3 regions of the Sphingobacterium sp. SYP-B4668 genome follow, and region 2 is predicted to be linked to each of the others. Evidence: riboswitches for the same ligand, from Rfam matches in the RefSeq annotation. Region 2 holds a riboswitch; each other region holds the start of a gene.

Region 1 (5,904 bases), 1.8 Mb from region 2:
AAGCTGACTTGAAGAATATGACGGTAGGCAAGGGAGGCTATCCTGATCGGGATGGTCATGTAACTTTGGATGCGTGTATTATGGATTCCGAAGGCAATTGTGGGGCAGTCGCTGCTTTGGAACATATAGCACATCCGATATCGGTCGCTAGGTTAGTCATGGACAAGACACCACATGTCATGCTAGTAGGTGAGGGGGCACTGCAGTTCGCTCTTCAGCAAGGGTTCGAAAAAGAAGAATTGTTGACGCCTGAGGGTGAAAAGGCATGGAAGGAATGGTTGAAAGAGAAGAAATACAAACCCATCATGAATATTGAGAACAAGTCATTCGCCGTCGAACGCTTACCAGGTAATCAGTACAATCACGACACAATCGGTATGCTGGCCTTGGATAGCGATGGTAATCTTGCAGGAGCATGTACCACCAGCGGAATGGCCTTCAAAATGCGAGGAAGGGTAGGAGATAGCCCTATCATTGGAGCTGGACTTTACGTAGATAATGAAGTGGGAGGAGCTACCTCTACTGGTGTAGGCGAAGAAGTAATCCGAACAGTAGGCAGTTTTTTGGTAGTCGAGCTTATGCGACAAGGATACACTCCCGAAGCGGCTTGCAAAGAAGCAGTCGAACGCATCATCAAGAAAAAACCAGCTACGGCCAAGGAAATTCAGGTTGGATTCCTAGCCTTGAATAAAAAGGGCGAGTATGGTTCTTATGCTTTGCAAGATGGTTTTTCATATGCCGTGTGCAACCAAGAGAAACAAGACCTGTTGATCAAAGGAAAACATATTTTTGGAGCCTAGTTCTTAGTATTTAAAAAAAGATCCGGCATCACTACCGGATCTTTTTATGCTAGAATAAACCTATCTGGCCATTGTCGTCTATACTTCCGTTGTCATCCTTTTTAAGGTTATCACCCAGTTCGACATCATCGGGATTGGTGATCTCAAGTGTCAGGTCCGATTTGACGTCCCTGCTATCATGCTGTCGATCAGATTCCGTAGGAGGTATTTCTTCACTTTCCTTTAAAACGGTGAGATCCTCTTCGGCTGTAAGCAAATCGATCTTCTGTATCGTGTGGAACGATAGCCTATTACCTTGCGCTTTTATCCCCTTCACATCAATGATTTCGACCAAAGGTTGGTCTATGACTTCTTCGGTCTGCGATTTTCCTTTGCGAAGGTCCAATTTGACCACCGGCTCAGCAGCATTGGTCAACAAGATAAGCTTCGAATTCGGCTCATCATTAATGAAAGTAACCCGTTTGCCCACAGGCAACTCATCAAAACAGAAACGCTTCACATAGTAAGTGCCACTTTTGCCATCTTGGTGTACAGCTGTGTAGACATGTTGCGGATAGAACTTCTCGATACGAATCATCTTCTCATCAAAGTGATTGCTCAAATCAAAGTTGGACAACTCGTATGAACCGTCCGCCATAACCGTAAGAATCTTATCATCCCCATCAAACTCACCTAAGTACTTGCCCCTCTCATCCACGTTCAGTCGTTTGAGGATTTCATCGTACCATATTTTTCGTCCAGCGAGTGTGGATACTCCCGCACTCTTAAACGCTATTTTCTTTACAGGGTATTTGGATACGATATTTCCTTGCGATGCACGCCCCTTGATGGCAATCTCTGCAAAATCCATGTCGAATGCCAATTTGCGAAGCTTCGAATGCGGTTTCAGCTGTACATTTATGATTTCCGCCTCCCCATTCGGATTGGCCGTGAAATACAGTATTTTCGAAGCTTTCGATCCTTTCGATACGTCATATTCCTTATCCCGCGTCACACCTACTACCGAGAATCGTTTAATATAGCTTGTCCCTGTACCGCCCTCTTTATATACCACATTATAAATCGTACGTTCGTCACCCTTTTTAAATACAGCTACATGTATAATGTCTTTTCCGACGAATACTTTGTCCTGTATTTTAGTAACCACATACTTGCCGTCACCTCGGAACACGATAATATCGTCAATATCCGAACAGTCAGATACGAATTCATCCTTCTTCATGCTCGACCCGATAAATCCTTCCTCACGATTTACATACAGCTTAGCGTTAGCCAATGCTACCTGTGAAGCCTCTACTTTATCAAAAGCACGAAGCTCGGTCTTGCGTTCCCGTCCTTGACCATATTTCTCTTTCAATCGGGTATACCATGCAATTGCATATTCAGTCAATTGACGAAGATGCTTCTTGACCGTTTTAATATCCTCCTCCAAAGCAGCCATCTGTTCGTCCGCTTTCTTTACGTCGAATCTCGTGATGCTACTCATCGGCTTATCGATCAGTTTTTTGTAGTCCTCAGGCAGGATGGTACGGTAAAACTGAGGGAAGAATGGCTCGAATAAAGTATCCAATACGCCCACCACAGTGTTGAAATCTCCAGAGTTTTCATAGTCGGGATGTTTATACATGCCCTGCTGTATAAATATCTTGAGTAGCGTACTGAAAAAAATCTTTTCCTGTAGGTCATGGAGTTTGATCTCCAACTCCTGTTTCAGCAAGTCTTTGGTGTTTTTTGTGTTCTCAATCAAGATGTCATTCACACTCATGAAGTATGGCTTCTCATTCTTGATGACACATGTATTCGGTGAAATAGAAGATTCGCATGCCGTAAATGCGTACAGGGCATCAATAGTCACGTCAGGAGAGATTCCTGGCGCAAGGTGTACGATAATCTCTACGTTTTCAGCGGTGTTATCTTCTATCTTTTTAATCTTGATTTTTCCCTTGTCGTTAGCGGTGACAACACTTTCGATGAGCCCCCCTGTAGTGGTTCCAAAGGGGATTTCAGTAATTGCCAAAGTCTTCTTGTCACGCTCTTCGATTTTGGCACGAACACGGATTTTACCCCCCCTTTGCCCTTCATTGTAAGCGGAGCAATCGGCCATTCCCCCAGTTGGGAAATCCGGAAGAAGATACGGACGCTCCCCTTGAAGAACTTTGATGGATTCATCGATCAGCTCGATAAAATTGTGCGGCATAATCTTGGTCGCCAAACCTACCGCGATACCCTCGGCTCCTTGGGCCAGCAGCAATGGGAATTTGACAGGAAGTGTTACAGGTTCGCGATTCCGACCATCATAGCTAAATTGCCATTCTGTAGTCTCCGGATTGAATACGACGTCAAGGGCAAATTTGGATAGGCGACCTTCGATATAACGAGGTGCAGCAGCTGAGTCGCCTGTGATAGGGTCTCCCCAGTTACCCTGACAGTCTATGAGTAGGTTTTTTTGACCTAATTGTACCATCGCATCCCCGATAGAAGCGTCCCCGTGTGGATGATACTTCATGGTGTTACCGATGACATTGGCCGCCTTATTATATCGACCATCATCCATCTCTTTCAATGAGTGGAGTATTCGGCGTTGGACGGGCTTGAATCCGTCGTTGATATGAGGTACTGCACGGTCCAAGATGACATACGAAGCATAATCCAAAAACCAGTTTTCATATAAACCGGATAAAGGAATCGTATTGCTGGTCTGTTCGTTTTCTTGAGGTGATAATGCTTCTTCGTGGTCGTCGTTGTAGTTCGTTTCGTCGCTCATTTATTATGCACTAAATAGTTTTGGACTTGTTTTTATTTGGCCCGATATTAATCAGGCTCGGTAAAAATACAAAACGATTTTGGAATCTCCCAACTCTTTGATATAGGCATAAGGTGAAATGATTGATTATCAAAATCCAACAGAATGGAATCGATTTTTTAGAAGCACGCAATCCCCTTAATAAACGATTGTAAGCCCTCCACGACCGTTAATTATACATGTCTTAGCGGTCTCGCTGCGTACAGACATAATAGGGACTCCTTCTTGTAGAGGAAGGAAAAGTGGATATTCTAATAGAAATGTCATAAAAGCAATAAAGTCTATATATATTATAGATTATATATAATATCGCTATCTTTGCATCCTAATAATCGATACCGTACTTATCTGGAAAGATGGAGGGAATAGGCCCGATGAAATCTTAGCAACCTGCCAGTCTCCATGCAAGGTGCTACTGCCTCTCTGCTGAAAAAAGCAGAATCGATAAGTGGATCAAGTGCTTACTCACAGTCCGGACGTGAAAAGAGCCTTGCCGTCACATGTGCCAACTGGCTGTTGCTGCTTTGGATATGTATGGAATATCGACAGATTTAATGTATTTGATATGAGCATGGAAAAATTACTTAAAAAGATGAATGCGACCTGGGTGCTGGTCCTCCCGTTATTGTTGTACTACAATTATGGACAAGCCCAGCAATCGAGAACAGTACAAGGTATTGTTATCAACGAATTGACAAAGGAATCATTGTCAGATGTGAATGTAAGTGTTGTGGGGGGGACTACCACGGTACGGACAGCCAAAGATGGTTCGTTTTCAATTCAAGCAGCGACAACCTCCAAATTGCAGCTCAGCTACGTGGGTTTTGAAACAACAATTGTAAATGCAGCAGTAGATAATCTACATATAGGTTTACGTCCAAGTGACCGTAGCTTAGATGAAGTCGTGGTCGTAGCTTATGGTACCGCCAAACGGGCAAATTTTACAGGATCGGTATCGACCATCTCAGCAGAGAATATTAATAATAGACCTGTTTCATCCGTTAGTAAGGCCCTAGAAGGACAAGTTCCGGGACTACAGTCTGTTTCTTCCTCTGGCCAACCAGGTACAGATGCGACAATTCGTATCCGAGGGATAGGCTCTATCAATGCCTCAAGTGCGCCTTTATACGTTGTGGATGGCAATCCCTACAATGGTGATATCAACGCCATCAATCAGAGCGATATCCAGTCTATTTCAGTGCTTAAAGATGCAGCTGCGAGCGCTCTATACGGTTCTAGGGGAGCAAATGGTGTTATTATCATCACGACAAAGAATGGCGCAAAAGGAGATACGAGGATTAATTTTAGTTTGAACCAAGGTTTTTCAAACAGAGCGGTAAAGGATTATGAAAAAGTAAATACAGATCAATATTTTGAATTATACTGGGAGGCACTACGTAATCGCAACGTCGCTAATAAGATGTCGGCCGAACAAGCCGCAGCTACCGCTAGTCGTCAATTGGTCACCAATCTCGGTATCAACCCATATGGATCAGGGTTTCCTGAGCCGGTAGGTGTGGATGGTAAGCTAGTCACAGGTGCCAAAACGCTGTGGAATGACAATTGGGAAGATGTATTACTACGTACCGGAAACCGTACACAATCGGATCTCAATTTTGGAGGTGGTGGTGAAAAAAGCGATTACTATCTATCTTTTGGATACCTCAATGATCAAGGCGTCGCAATTGAATCTGGATTTAAACGTTATAATGCCAGGTTGAATACCAATGTCAAAGCAAAAAGTTGGTTGAATGCAGGATTAAATCTCTCCGTGAGCAGTAGCCTACAGAAATATCCAACCTCCGAAGACAGCAACACGGCCAATATTATTAACTTTCCACGTACAATAGGTCCTTTTTATCCCTATTATAAACGAGAATCAGATGGTTCATACGAATTGGACGATAATGATAATAAAATCTATGACTTTGGAAGTTACAGACCTGCTGGGGCTACTCCCAATAGTAATATGGCAGCATCGCTACCTTTGGATAAAAACGATATCCGTAGAGAGAACCTCTCTGGTAGAGCATATTTGGAGGCAATCTTGACATCCGACCTTAAATTTAGGACCACTTACAGCTTAGATTATGTCAATTCCAATACACATGATTTCGTGAATCCATTGCTGGGAGACGGGGTTCGAACTAAAGGCAGCGTGTCTAAAAGCAATTTTCGTCGAGTCTCCTATACTTTAAATAATATCTTGACCTATGATAAAACATGGGATGATCATCATATCAACCTTTTGGGAGGACAAGAATTCTATAAGTATCAGAATTCAGAGATTAGTGGGAGTAG
Region 2 (5,904 bases):
AGCTCCCTTTTTCAAATCTGCTCTCCATTTACGAACGTCTTTGGTTTGCGGGAATGAACCGATAGTAGTAGTAGCGAAAGCAGGGAGACTAAATTTTGCTTGTTGAGCGAGTTTACGTGTTGCAAATGCCGATGTACGTTTAGCATCCTCATCCGTGATGTTGCTTACCCGATTTTTTACTTCTGGTTTGTGGATAAGGGGAGAGGTACGACGGCTTTCAGCAGCAGCTTTATTCGCCGCAAAGCGCTCTGCAGTATTTGCATCTACTTCGCCATCAGCCAAGATAGATAGGTCTTTTACTTCTGCTAATTTTTGCTTAGCAAATGCTAACCAATTTTTAACCTCAGCAGGAAGTGTTTCTTCGTTTTTCTCGCTGTCCAGGTCAAATGGAACGTGCAGTAATGACGATGACGTACCTACCCATACTCTGTCTGCGCCTAAAGCAGCTATAGCTTGTTGGAGTTTTGTTAACGATTTTTCGTAATCATTTTTCCAAATGTTACGACCTTCCACCACGCCCAAGGAGAGAGTCAATGACGCCGGTACTTTTGGTAGCACAGTGTCGAGTTGATTTTCCCCGCGAACTAAATCTAGGTGTAAAGCGTGTACTGGAAGCCCTAGCGCTAAATCTTCATTGTCCTTTAAAGCTTCAAAATATGTTGTAGCGATGAGTTTAGCATTACCTGCTGCTGCACTTAATCTTTCGAATACTGAAGTGTATAAAGCTTTTACTTTTGCATCTATGTCTAAAGCCAAATAAGGTTCATCTATCTGGATATATTTAGCACCAGCTGCGGCTAATTTCGAAAGAATTTGCTCGTAAACGGGTAATAAGTTTTCGATTAGATCGATACGGTCAAAACCTGTTTCTTTTTCTTTACCGATTAAAAGGTAAGTGATTGGACCAATGATGACCGGCTTTGTTTCAATGCCAGCTGTCTTAGCCTCGTTGTATTCGTTTAGAAACTTTTCAGAAGTTAACTTGAATGTTTGACCTTTAGTGAATTCAGGAACCATGTAATGGTAATTCGTGTCAAACCATTTTGTCATTTCAGAAGCTGTGACGTCGATTCCATCTTGTTGGAAACCCCGCGCCATAGCAAAATAAAGATCTAAGCTATAGTTGTTGTCTACTTTGCTTAATAAGGTATTGTATCGAGCTGGAATAGCACCAACTGTCAATGAAAGGTCTAATACTTGATCATAGAATGAAAAATCATTGGAAGGAATCAAATCGATGCCCGCATCTTTCTGAGTTTTCCAATTTGCTTCACGGATTTCTTTAGCTGCCTGTAATAATTCTTCCGCAGAAATCTTCTTAGCCCAATATGCCTCGTTAGCTTTCTTCAATTCGCGGAAAGGTCCCACTCTTGGGTAACCTAAGTTGTTTGTAATTAACATACTATTTCCTTATTAATTGTTATCTAAATTATTTATTGCTAAAGAGGAAGGACACCAGATGTAGTGACTTCGGCTTATCTTTCCCTCTTCCATGAAGGGGGGTAGAATTTAGCACCTTGTCAAGTGACAGGTTGCTAAGGCTTCTTCGGGTCTATTCCCTCGGCCTTTCTCTATAAGCGACGCTAATATCGGAATAAGAATTGATATTACAAAAAAGAACAGATAAAAAAGAAAAAAAGGATTGAAACTGATGGTTGAACTTCTAGGTTCCAACTCATTTTCAATCCTTTCGGTATGCCTTCTATTCTATATTAATGCGTTAGCTCACGAGCAATTTGTATCCTTTACCGTGTACATTAACAATTTCTACATTTGAATCTTGCTTGAGATATTTTCGTAATTTGCTTAGGAAAACGTCCATACTTCTACCTGTAAAATAGTTGTCGTCATGCCAGATCTTTAGTAACGCCTCCTCCCGGGTCAGGACATCATTCTTTTTGAGGCACAGGAGTCGGAGCAGCTCAGCTTCTTTTGTGGAGAGTTTTTGCTGTTGGCCTTTGTAAGAAATTTGCTGACTGGTGTAGTCAAAGAAGTAATCGCCAATTTCAAACTTGTCTGCGACTTCCTCATCTTTTTCACGGGAGCTTCTTTTTAAAAGAGCGTGTATGCGTAACAAGAGTTCTTCTACTCGAAAGGGTTTGGTGATATAATCGTCCCCACCAAGTTCAAATGCTTGAGTTTTATCCTCCATCATGCCTTTGGCGGTAGCATAAATAATCGGGACAGTGGTGTTGGTTTTACGGATGTCCTTACCAAGTGTGAACCCATCTTTTTTAGGCATCATCACATCTAGTATGCAGAGGTCGTATTCATCCTTATGAAAGGCGGTGAGCGCTTCCTCTCCATCCTGGCATAGCGTGACATCAAACTTGCTTTTTAATTCAAGATAGTCCTTTAATAATTCCCCTAAGTTTGGATCGTCTTCCGCTAATAATATTTTTTGCATAATTCGCGTATTTGTTCATTGGACAATTGCAGATGGAAATTCATCCGCGTTAGTTATAGTTTGTAACCCTTTAGCGGCAATGTTACATCAAAATGTGTGCCTTTATCTTTCTCACTTTTTACCTGTATACGTCCGTCTAATCGTTTGATTATGTCATTTACATAACTCAAGCCTAGGCCAAAACCCTTTACATTGTGAATGTTGCCTGTCGGAATGCGATAGAATTGGTCAAATATCTTTTGTTGTTGTTCTCGGGTCATGCCAATACCGTTGTCAGCAACAGAGATGACAATTGTATTTTTGTGGTTATGAGTTTTCACTACGATGTGTGGCGCATGGCGACTGTATTTGATGGCATTGTCTACCAAGTTGAATAGTACGTTGGAAAGGTGGAGTTCGTCTCCAATGACGGTATCTTCCTTCGCTTCTAAATATACTTCTAACGTACCTTTTGATTTCTGAAGCTGTAAATTCATACTGTCCAGTACAGCATTAGTGAGTTCATTTATACGCACGTCGATGCGGTCAATTTTAAGGTTTTCTTTTTCTAATCTAGCGATGTTGAGCACTCGTTCGATATGGTCACCTAATCTGATATTTTCGTCATATATGATATTTGCAAGTCTATTTACCCTTTTTTGGTCGGTTATGATTTCGGGGTCACGTAGCGATTCGCTCGCAATCATGATAGTCGCAACAGGCGTCTTAAATTCGTGCGTCATGTTGTTGATGAAGTCAGTTTTCATCTCTGATATTTTCTTTTGTCGATAAATAGTGGTCAGCGTATAGGCAAAACAACCAATCAAAAGAACTAATAATGCGCCCATTGGAAAGAAAAGATAGCCCATGTTGTCCATGATGATATTCTTTTTATTTGGAAAAGAAATAGTCAGCTTTCCAGGTGCATTTCCGAGATCTCCTTGAAATAATAAGGTGGAATAGCTATTGTGTTTTTGGGGTTTGTCTAATTCCCCTAATGTATTGATGTTGTATATGAGATTGTTGTTCTCCCTGACTTCAATATTGAATTCTGATGTAATATCCCGATTCAATAATTCTTTGGAAATTTCGCGCTCCAAAAATGGTAGGTTAATGCGTTCTTTTAGAGGTTTTTTTGATAACTCTATGCTAGCTGCAAAATCCTCTATTACATCTGTTTTTTTTCCTCCCATCACTGCGATGCTGTCGTATAGATTGGCTGCATCATTTAATTGTGTGAGCTTTAACTTCCTTTCTAGCTCATGGATGCGAAGGGCTAATTTCATATCCGCGCGGGGGGGGAGGGTTTTTATTGTAAACCCTATGGCATTGAGGTCATATAGGTTGTAGTAAGCCAAATACCTGCTGCTGTCATCTTTCCCATCTACTTGTGCTATTTTCTCTACTGCATATACTTCAATAGAGTTGTCTACGGCGTTATCTTCGTAGTTAATGCCTTGTGAGATCTTGAGTTTGACAAGGTAATTGTATCGAGTACGGCGAATGTAGGTCTCGTAAAATGAATTTTCAATGGATACGACAATAGGATAGCTCATTTTGAGATGGTCTTCTGCGTCTTTAAATTTTTGCTGTGTTTCGTATTGTCGTACTCGAAGACTTTCAATTTGCTTTTGTATGTTGATTTGCTCTTCTAGGCGTTTTTGCTCGCGTTCATATTTTTCTTGATTACTTTTTTGCTGTGTTTTGGCAAATGCCATGACTTCATGCTTCTCGACTTTTGAAGCTACGGTTGACAATGAGGCATTTACAGCTTCGTCAAAGAGTTGAGATTTTTGACGAAAGGAATCTCGAATAAAAAAGTACTGCATAGCCATTACCCCCAATAGGGCAATTGACATCAAACCAATAATGACTGTGATACTTTTTTGTTTCATTTATTACAAAAATAGGAATGCTTTATGTTCATATTTTCCATTTAACACTATTTAACAGCTGTTTATGGAAGTTATTTGGTCCTTGGACGGAAATTTTCTAAATTTAATGGAATTAATTAAGCACTTTATTTATGAATTTACGATATAGTCTTTTGTTTGCGATCGGCCTAGTGCTGGCCGTGAATGTTGAGGGGCAGGAGCTTGCACCGTTGCCTGCGAAGGTTAAGAAGAGTCTTGTTGGCCAGCAAGACTCAATAGCGTTGCCTGATACCTCTGCAGGGGATGTTGTGGCCGTTTATTATTCTAAGATGAAACCACCCGAGGATCGGAACAACATGCCCGTAAAGAAATTGTATGGTCGTGATTCGGCGAATATGCCGGGTACGGAAAAATTAGCTGAAATCGATCAGCAGGAGATCGATAAGATACAAAAGTTTACTCCAAAGCTTTTATTAGAGGAGAAAAGGGTAATAAAAAAATAGGCGATTGAATTTTTCCAATCGCCTATTCTCAATTATTTTACTTCCGAAACTCGGATAGTATTTGTACGTCCTTTTTCGTGTAAAGGTGTAGATGATGTGTTAATCACAATTTGTCCTTTTGATACTAGATTTTTCTCCGTTAAGAGCGTGTTTACATCTTGGATAGTTCCATCAGTACTTTCAAATTTTTCGTAAACAAATGCTCGAACACCCCAAACAAGGCTGAGCGAACGTAACAAATGTTTGTTGCCAGTGAAGATGTAGATATCAGCATCTGGTCTATAGCTTGATATTTCAAATGCTGTGTATCCAGATGATGTCATGACTGCAATTGCGGAAGCTTTAGTTTTTTGCGCTAAGAAAATAGAGGAACCGCAAATTGCATCTGGAATTTTAGTCAAATCGGTGTTTTGGTCACTCTTGTCACTATAGTAGTTGTAAGAAGTACGCTCAACATGTACGATGATTTTAGTCATTGTCTCAATAACAATTTCTGGGAATTCACCTACAGATGTTTCTCCACTCAACATTACCGCATCTGCACCATCGAGTACGGAATTGGCAACGTCGTTAACTTCGGCACGAGTAGGACGAGGAGTTGTAATCATGCTTTCGAGCATTTGGGTAGCGATGATTACTGGTTTTGAAAGGTCACGACATTTTTGAACAATGATTTTTTGTAAGCCAGGGACTTCTTCCATAGGCATTTCGACACCTAGGTCACCACGAGCTACCATGATACTGTCAGTGGCTTCTATAATGGCATCTATATTTTCAATTGCTTCTGGTTTTTCAATCTTTGCAATGATGCGAGCGTGGCTGCCCTTTTGTTTAATGATTTCTTTACATTGGTAAATGTCTTCTGCAGAGCGAACGAACGACATAGCAATCCAATCTGCGCCATGGTCAAGGGCAAAATTAAGGTTGTCCAAATCTTCTTCCGTCAGGGAAGGAATAGAAACCTTTGTGTTGGGCAGGTTGACTCCTTTTCTAGATGTCAATACACCGCCGTGTACAACCTCACAAATAACAGTATCTTTGTGATTGGTCGATAGGACTCGCAGTTGGAGTTTTCCGTCGTCTAAAAGGATAATCTCATTCTCTTGGACGTCGTTCGGGAAATTTTCATAAGTGATATAGA
Region 3 (5,904 bases), 760 kb from region 2:
AAAGCCCTATTCTTATCCTCGAGTAAAGTCATCCAATGCTCAAACGCATAAGTAGACTCCTTTACATAGCTACTTCCAAAAAACTCTGGATGCATTTGCAAAGCCTCCAAGCGTATACGTTTATAATCTCGCCATTGCGAAGGTATAAGACGTTCCAATTTATAACCCAATTCACTTATGCCCTTCATACTTTTATTTAAAAATCAAATATAGGACCAAAATCAAAACAACCTGATAAATCAGTGCAAAAGCATATAAATTCAGTGATGTAGGATAATATCTTATATATACTATATTTTAGCTTCGTAAGCGACATTGAGCACGATTATTTTACAAAATAGATGTACTTGAAGCTTTTTTAATTTTAAGTCTAGCACTGAAACCTCAAATTATACGATCTTTTCACCCTTCCTGTCTTTTTAGGATTTCCAGGCTAAAAGGTTATTTTGACTTGCATTAATCGTATCCAAAACACCTTTATTGGAACGGATTTTCAATGGGTTCAATCGCCTTAAATCTTTCAATAAGTGGTTCGAATTCTGTACCAGAGCAACATACAGAACAGAAGGATTTGTATATCGGCCAATTATCCAATACATTTGTATTCTCTCCAACTAAAGAATAGAACTCAAAAATGAGAACGAAAATTATAATATATAACTCGCTTAAACTAGTTGTAGCATCATTATTTATTGGTTTAATCTGCACCCTTCTTGCCGATTCATTAAAATATATCACCGAAAGCTATCAGCATAAAATATTTGTTGGGATAGGCAGTATTTCTTCCCTATTCTATATAATCCTACCTTCTATTGGCATCACTGTTATTTATTTCCTAAGGAAGTATGCTTTCAAAAAAAGGCAGAACAAAGGTATAAAAGAAATCTACACCACCTTAGAAACTCGAAAAGACCATCTGCCCATCTTTAAAATTCCTTCCCATTACTTCAATGGCTTTTTAACCGTAATATTTGGTGGATCAACGGGAATAGAGGTGTCTACCGTAGTAGCCACTGCTACCGTCGGAAATATCGTCTATAAAAAGGGGAAAATAGCCTTTGCTTATAAAAATGAACTAATTTGCGCAGGTGTGGCGGCTGGAGTCGCCACGTTGTTTGGCAGCCCTATTGCAGGTTGGTTGTTTGCCATTGAGGTGATTGCTCGCCGAGTCAGCAGACCTATATTAATCAGCTGCACGAGTTCGGTACTAATGGCCACCCTTTTTGGATATTTTATAGCGGGTCAAAAACTATTACCTTTCACCGTTCAAACCTGGCATTGGACTGCTTTACCTTATGTGATAGGTCTCAGTCTATTGGCCGCAATATTGGCTTTATACTTCACCAAAATTGTTATCCATATCAAAAAAGTATTTAATGGTATCGAGAACAATTTTATCCGGGTAAATCTTGGAGCTTTATCTTTGGGCCTTATGATTTTTGCTTTTCCGTATTTGTATGGAGATAGCTATCACGGCTTACAACAAGTAATTGAACAGGGGCTAAAAGAGACCCTATCCATTCCTTTTGGTATTACACTTTTATTATTGGTCATTCTAAAACCCTTGGCAGCCTCACTTACATTGGGCGCAGGAGGAGATGGAGGTGTATTCGCCCCTAGTATAGTCGCAGGAGCCTTTCTTGGCATTTTATTCGCACTAGTGTGCAATGCTTATTTGGGCACCGAGCTGATCGTACTCAACTTTGCGCTCTTTGGAGCCGCAGCAACACTGTCAGCAGCCATACATGCGCCATTGACATCAATTTTTCTCATCTGCAGTATCGCGCCAGGAGGATATATCTTATTCATACCATTGGCCATCGTCAGTATAATCGCTAAATACTTGGTCAAATGGATGTACCCTTATAACGTATACACCTATAAAGAACCTAAATTGGTCTAAGCTGCGGCAAACACTTTTCCGCACTACACACCTTTCCAAAGACTAACAGACCGCTCTAATACGACTTTAAGGATTGATATAAAGCTTAGTTATAGGTTTTTGGGATATTTTTTTACCTTATTTATTTGCGAAACTAAAAATCAAAAGATATATTTGTAAGGTCTTCGAGAAAGACACCTAATCACAACCTCTCTTTATCGTAGGGTTTTGATTTATAAAGAAGTGGCGAGAGACTGGCTCAATGACCCACTGGCAACCTTCAAAAAAAGTTTGAAAAGGTGCCAAATCCTGTCCAAAGCGATGTTGCTTTGGAGAATATAAATAAAAAAAGCTATGATCATTACAATTACATTTAACAAGTACACATCAACAAGAATATCCGCTAAGCAGGATACCAAAAATGCATCATTGCGTTCCGTGGAGCCCCACACCCGAATGCGAATGTCTGCTATGATGTGCTGTTAAGGAAATACCCTTATCACCCCCATTATAGTACTATGCCTTGCTCCCTATAAGAAGGAGTATCGAACATATCCATTTATCAACAACAAATTAATAAAACTTAAAGCTAGAGAACATGTCAGAAAATACAAACCTCAAATTCGAAACCTTACAAGTACATGCAGGTCAAGTCGTAGATCCGACTACAGGAGCCCGTGCGGTGCCTATCTATCAAACTACTTCATATGTATTTGAAAATGCAGAACACGGCGCTAACCTATTCGCACTTAAACAGTTTGGAAATATCTACACACGAATCATGAATCCCACCACTGATGTGTTTGAAAAACGAATCGCAGCATTGGAAGGTGGTGTAGCTGCAGTAGCAGTGGCGTCTGGTCAAGCTGCCCAGTTCATAGCGCTCAACAATATCATAGATGCTGGCGAAAATTTCGTTGCAGGTTCGAATCTATACGGAGGCACATATAATCAGTTCAAGGTTTCATTTAAAAGGTTAGGCATTGAAGCTAGATTTGCGAAAGACGGCGAACCGGAAAACATAGAAGCATTAATTGACGACAAGACCAAGGCCATCTATATTGAAACAATCGGAAATCCAAGTTACAATATTCCAGATTTTGAAAAAATAGCTGCAATTGCAAATAAATATGACCTTCCGCTTATCGTGGACAACACTTTCGGCGCTGGGGGCTATCTATTCAAGCCATTGGAACATGGTGCACACGTAGTTGTAGAATCTGCCACCAAATGGATCGGTGGTCACGGTACAAGCATTGGTGGAGTCATAATAGATGGTGGAAATTACAACTGGGGAAATGGAAAATTCAAACAATTTACTGAACCATCAGAAGGTTACCATGGATTGGTATTTGCCGATGTCTTTGGCGAAGGTGGCCCTTTTGGCAACATTCAATTCGCCATCAGAGCCCGCGTTGAAGGACTTAGAGACTTCGGTCCAGCATTATCTCCATTCAACTCTTTCCTCCTTCTACAAGGCCTTGAAACTTTGTCTTTGAGAGTACAACGCCATGTTGACAATGCCTTGGAGATTGCACAATGGTTGGAAGGTCATCCACAAGTAGAAAAAGTAAGCTACCCAGGCCTGAAAAGCTCGCCACATTTTACAAATGCCCAAAAATACCTGAGAAACGGATTTGGAGCAGTACTTTCATTTACTATTAAAGGAGACCCCAACAAAGCAAATGACTTTATTGACAGCTTGTCCTTGATTAGCCATCTTGCCAATGTTGGAGATACCAAATCATTAATCATACATCCATCTGCTACAACACATCAACAATTGAGTGAAGACGCACAGCGCGCCGCAGGAGTCTACCCTGGCTCATTAAGACTGGCTGTAGGAATCGAACATATTGACGACATCAAAGCTGATTTGCAACAAGCTTTCGAAAAAATAAAATAAGCAAAAGTCAGTGCTGACGAGTACAACATTACATCCATGAGTATTAAGACATATAAGCATAATGAACCATTTGTATTTGAAAATGGCAAACAGGTCACTGGCTTGGAGATTGCCTATCATACTTATGGACAGCTGAATGAAACAAAAGACAATGTAGTGTGGGTATGTCATGCACTGACCGCTAGTTCGGATGTACTGGATTGGTGGAGTGGGCTTTTTGGTGAAGACGATTTTTTCAACCCCAAAGACCACTTCATCATATGCGCCAATGTCATTGGCTCTCATTATGGGTCCACCAATCCACTTTCTATAAATGAAGCCACGAGACACCCATATTATCTTGCTTTCCCTCAATTTACTATACGGGATATTATAAAAGGCAACCAACTATTAGCCAACTACCTAGGCATAAAAAAAATTGACGTGCTCATTGGTGGGTCCTTGGGAGGACAGCAGGCGCTTGAATGGGCAGTTTCAGGCTTAATGAGTATAAAGCGCTTGATTGCCATCGCGACCAATGCTGCACACTCCCCCTGGGGTATCGCATTTAACGAAAGTCAAAGATTAGCCATCACAGCCGATAGGACATTTCATGCAAACCAACCTACTGGTGGCGCAAAGGGATTAAAAGCGGCACGCAGTATGGCTTTACTTTCATATAGGTCCTACACCACTTATGGTGCAACACAACTTGAATCAGACACCGAAAAAACAGACCACTATCGATCGTCTTCCTACCAAAGCTATCAAGGCGAAAAACTTGTCAATCGCTTCAATGCTTATAGCTATTGGTACCTATCCAAGGCAATGGATAGCCACCATCTGGGAAGAGGCCGTCGTTCATTGGAACACGCCTTACGCCAAATAGAGAGCAATACGCTTATCATAGGTATCACGACGGATATATTATTCCCACCTGAGGAATCCAAATTCATTGCGAAACACATTCCAAACGCAGTGTACTATGAACTGGAATCCTTTTATGGACATGATGGTTTTTTAGTAGAAACCGCGAATCTGACCCAAGTCATTGCAAATTTTTTAAATAACAATAGGGCAGAAATTAAATCAACAGAATTAACTACAGCATAAATTAAAGTCAGCAACAATCAAATGAGTAAAAAGTTAACCTTGGGCATGTTTGGATTTGGAGTCGTTGGACAGGGCCTATATGACATCATAAAAACAAAAAATCTAAATTTAGAAATTAAGAAGTTTGTCATCAAAAATGCCGACAAGAAGCGGTCGTTACCAGCTGAATTATTCACCACAGACCCTAGCGCCATCCTTAATGATCCCGAGATAAATACAGTTGTAGAATTGATCGATGATGCAGAAGCTGCCTATAACATTACTGTAACTGCGCTTAGAGCTGGGAAAAACGTCGTATCTGCAAATAAGAAAATGATTGCGACCCATCTCGAAGAACTTACAGAAATTCAACAGGAGACAGGTGCAAGTCTTTTATATGAAGGGGCTGTATGTGGTAGTATTCCCATCATTAGAAATCTAGAAGAGTATTATGATAACGAACTCCTGCATTCGGTAAGCGGAATTTTCAATGGTTCGTCAAATTACATCTTGTCTAAGATTTTTAATGAAAATCAGAGTTATGACCAAGCATTAAAAAAAGCCCAAGAATTGGGGTTTGCAGAAACTGACCCCACATTGGATGTCGGTGGGTATGACCCAAAATTCAAATTAGCTATTGTTGCCTCACATGCCTACGGACTATATATCAAACCTGACAGTATATTCAATGTCGGAATTGATAGATTAGGACCACAGGATATACGTTTTGCAAGAGAAAAAGGATATAAAATCAAATTAATCCCGTTGGCTAAAGAGATTGACAATTCGAAAGTTGTTTTATATGTACTCCCAAAATTTGTCAGTAAAGAGAATATACTTTACAACGTTGAAAATGAAAACAACGGCGTATTGGTCAAAGCAGCCTTTGCGGATGAACAATTCTTTTTTGGTAAAGGCGCAGGTGGCCACCCTACCGGATCTGCCGTACTCTCCGATATCACCGCCTTACGCTACGGCTATCGCTATGAATACAAAAAACACTTGGACGCACAACAATTAACATATTCTACTGACTATGAGCTTC

The links. Region 2 has a riboswitch for S-adenosylmethionine ahead of metE (5-methyltetrahydropteroyltriglutamate--homocysteine S-methyltransferase). Riboswitches for the same ligand answer to the same signal wherever they lie in the genome.
Region 1: linked by a shared signal. The riboswitch ahead of OQ289_RS17540 (SusC/RagA family TonB-linked outer membrane protein) and the one ahead of metE (5-methyltetrahydropteroyltriglutamate--homocysteine S-methyltransferase) in region 2 are both predicted to bind S-adenosylmethionine.
Region 3: linked by a shared signal. The riboswitch ahead of OQ289_RS06200 (O-acetylhomoserine aminocarboxypropyltransferase/cysteine synthase family protein) and the one ahead of metE (5-methyltetrahydropteroyltriglutamate--homocysteine S-methyltransferase) in region 2 are both predicted to bind S-adenosylmethionine.

The regions. Positions count from the first base shown of each region.
Region 1 covers NZ_CP115483.1:4,297,457-4,303,360, reverse strand. The annotation lists gene OQ289_RS17550 (N(4)-(beta-N-acetylglucosaminyl)-L-asparaginase) at 1-800, shown strand, start outside; gene OQ289_RS17545 (DNA gyrase/topoisomerase IV subunit A) at 850-3,564, opposite strand; SAM riboswitch class I at 3,945-4,054, shown strand; gene OQ289_RS17540 (SusC/RagA family TonB-linked outer membrane protein) at 4,175-5,904, shown strand, end outside.
Region 2 covers NZ_CP115483.1:667,281-673,184, forward strand. The annotation lists gene metE (5-methyltetrahydropteroyltriglutamate--homocysteine S-methyltransferase) at 1-1,401, opposite strand, end outside; SAM riboswitch class I at 1,473-1,580, opposite strand; gene OQ289_RS02820 (response regulator transcription factor) at 1,721-2,407, opposite strand; gene OQ289_RS02825 (sensor histidine kinase) at 2,461-4,281, opposite strand; gene OQ289_RS02830 (hypothetical protein) at 4,413-4,763, shown strand; gene pyk (pyruvate kinase) at 4,796-5,904, opposite strand, start outside.
Region 3 covers NZ_CP115483.1:1,428,831-1,434,734, reverse strand. The annotation lists gene OQ289_RS06210 (GNAT family N-acetyltransferase) at 1-188, opposite strand, end outside; gene OQ289_RS06205 (chloride channel protein) at 635-1,903, shown strand; SAM riboswitch class I at 2,113-2,227, shown strand; gene OQ289_RS06200 (O-acetylhomoserine aminocarboxypropyltransferase/cysteine synthase family protein) at 2,481-3,788, shown strand; gene OQ289_RS06195 (homoserine O-acetyltransferase family protein) at 3,825-4,880, shown strand; gene OQ289_RS06190 (homoserine dehydrogenase) at 4,902-5,904, shown strand, end outside.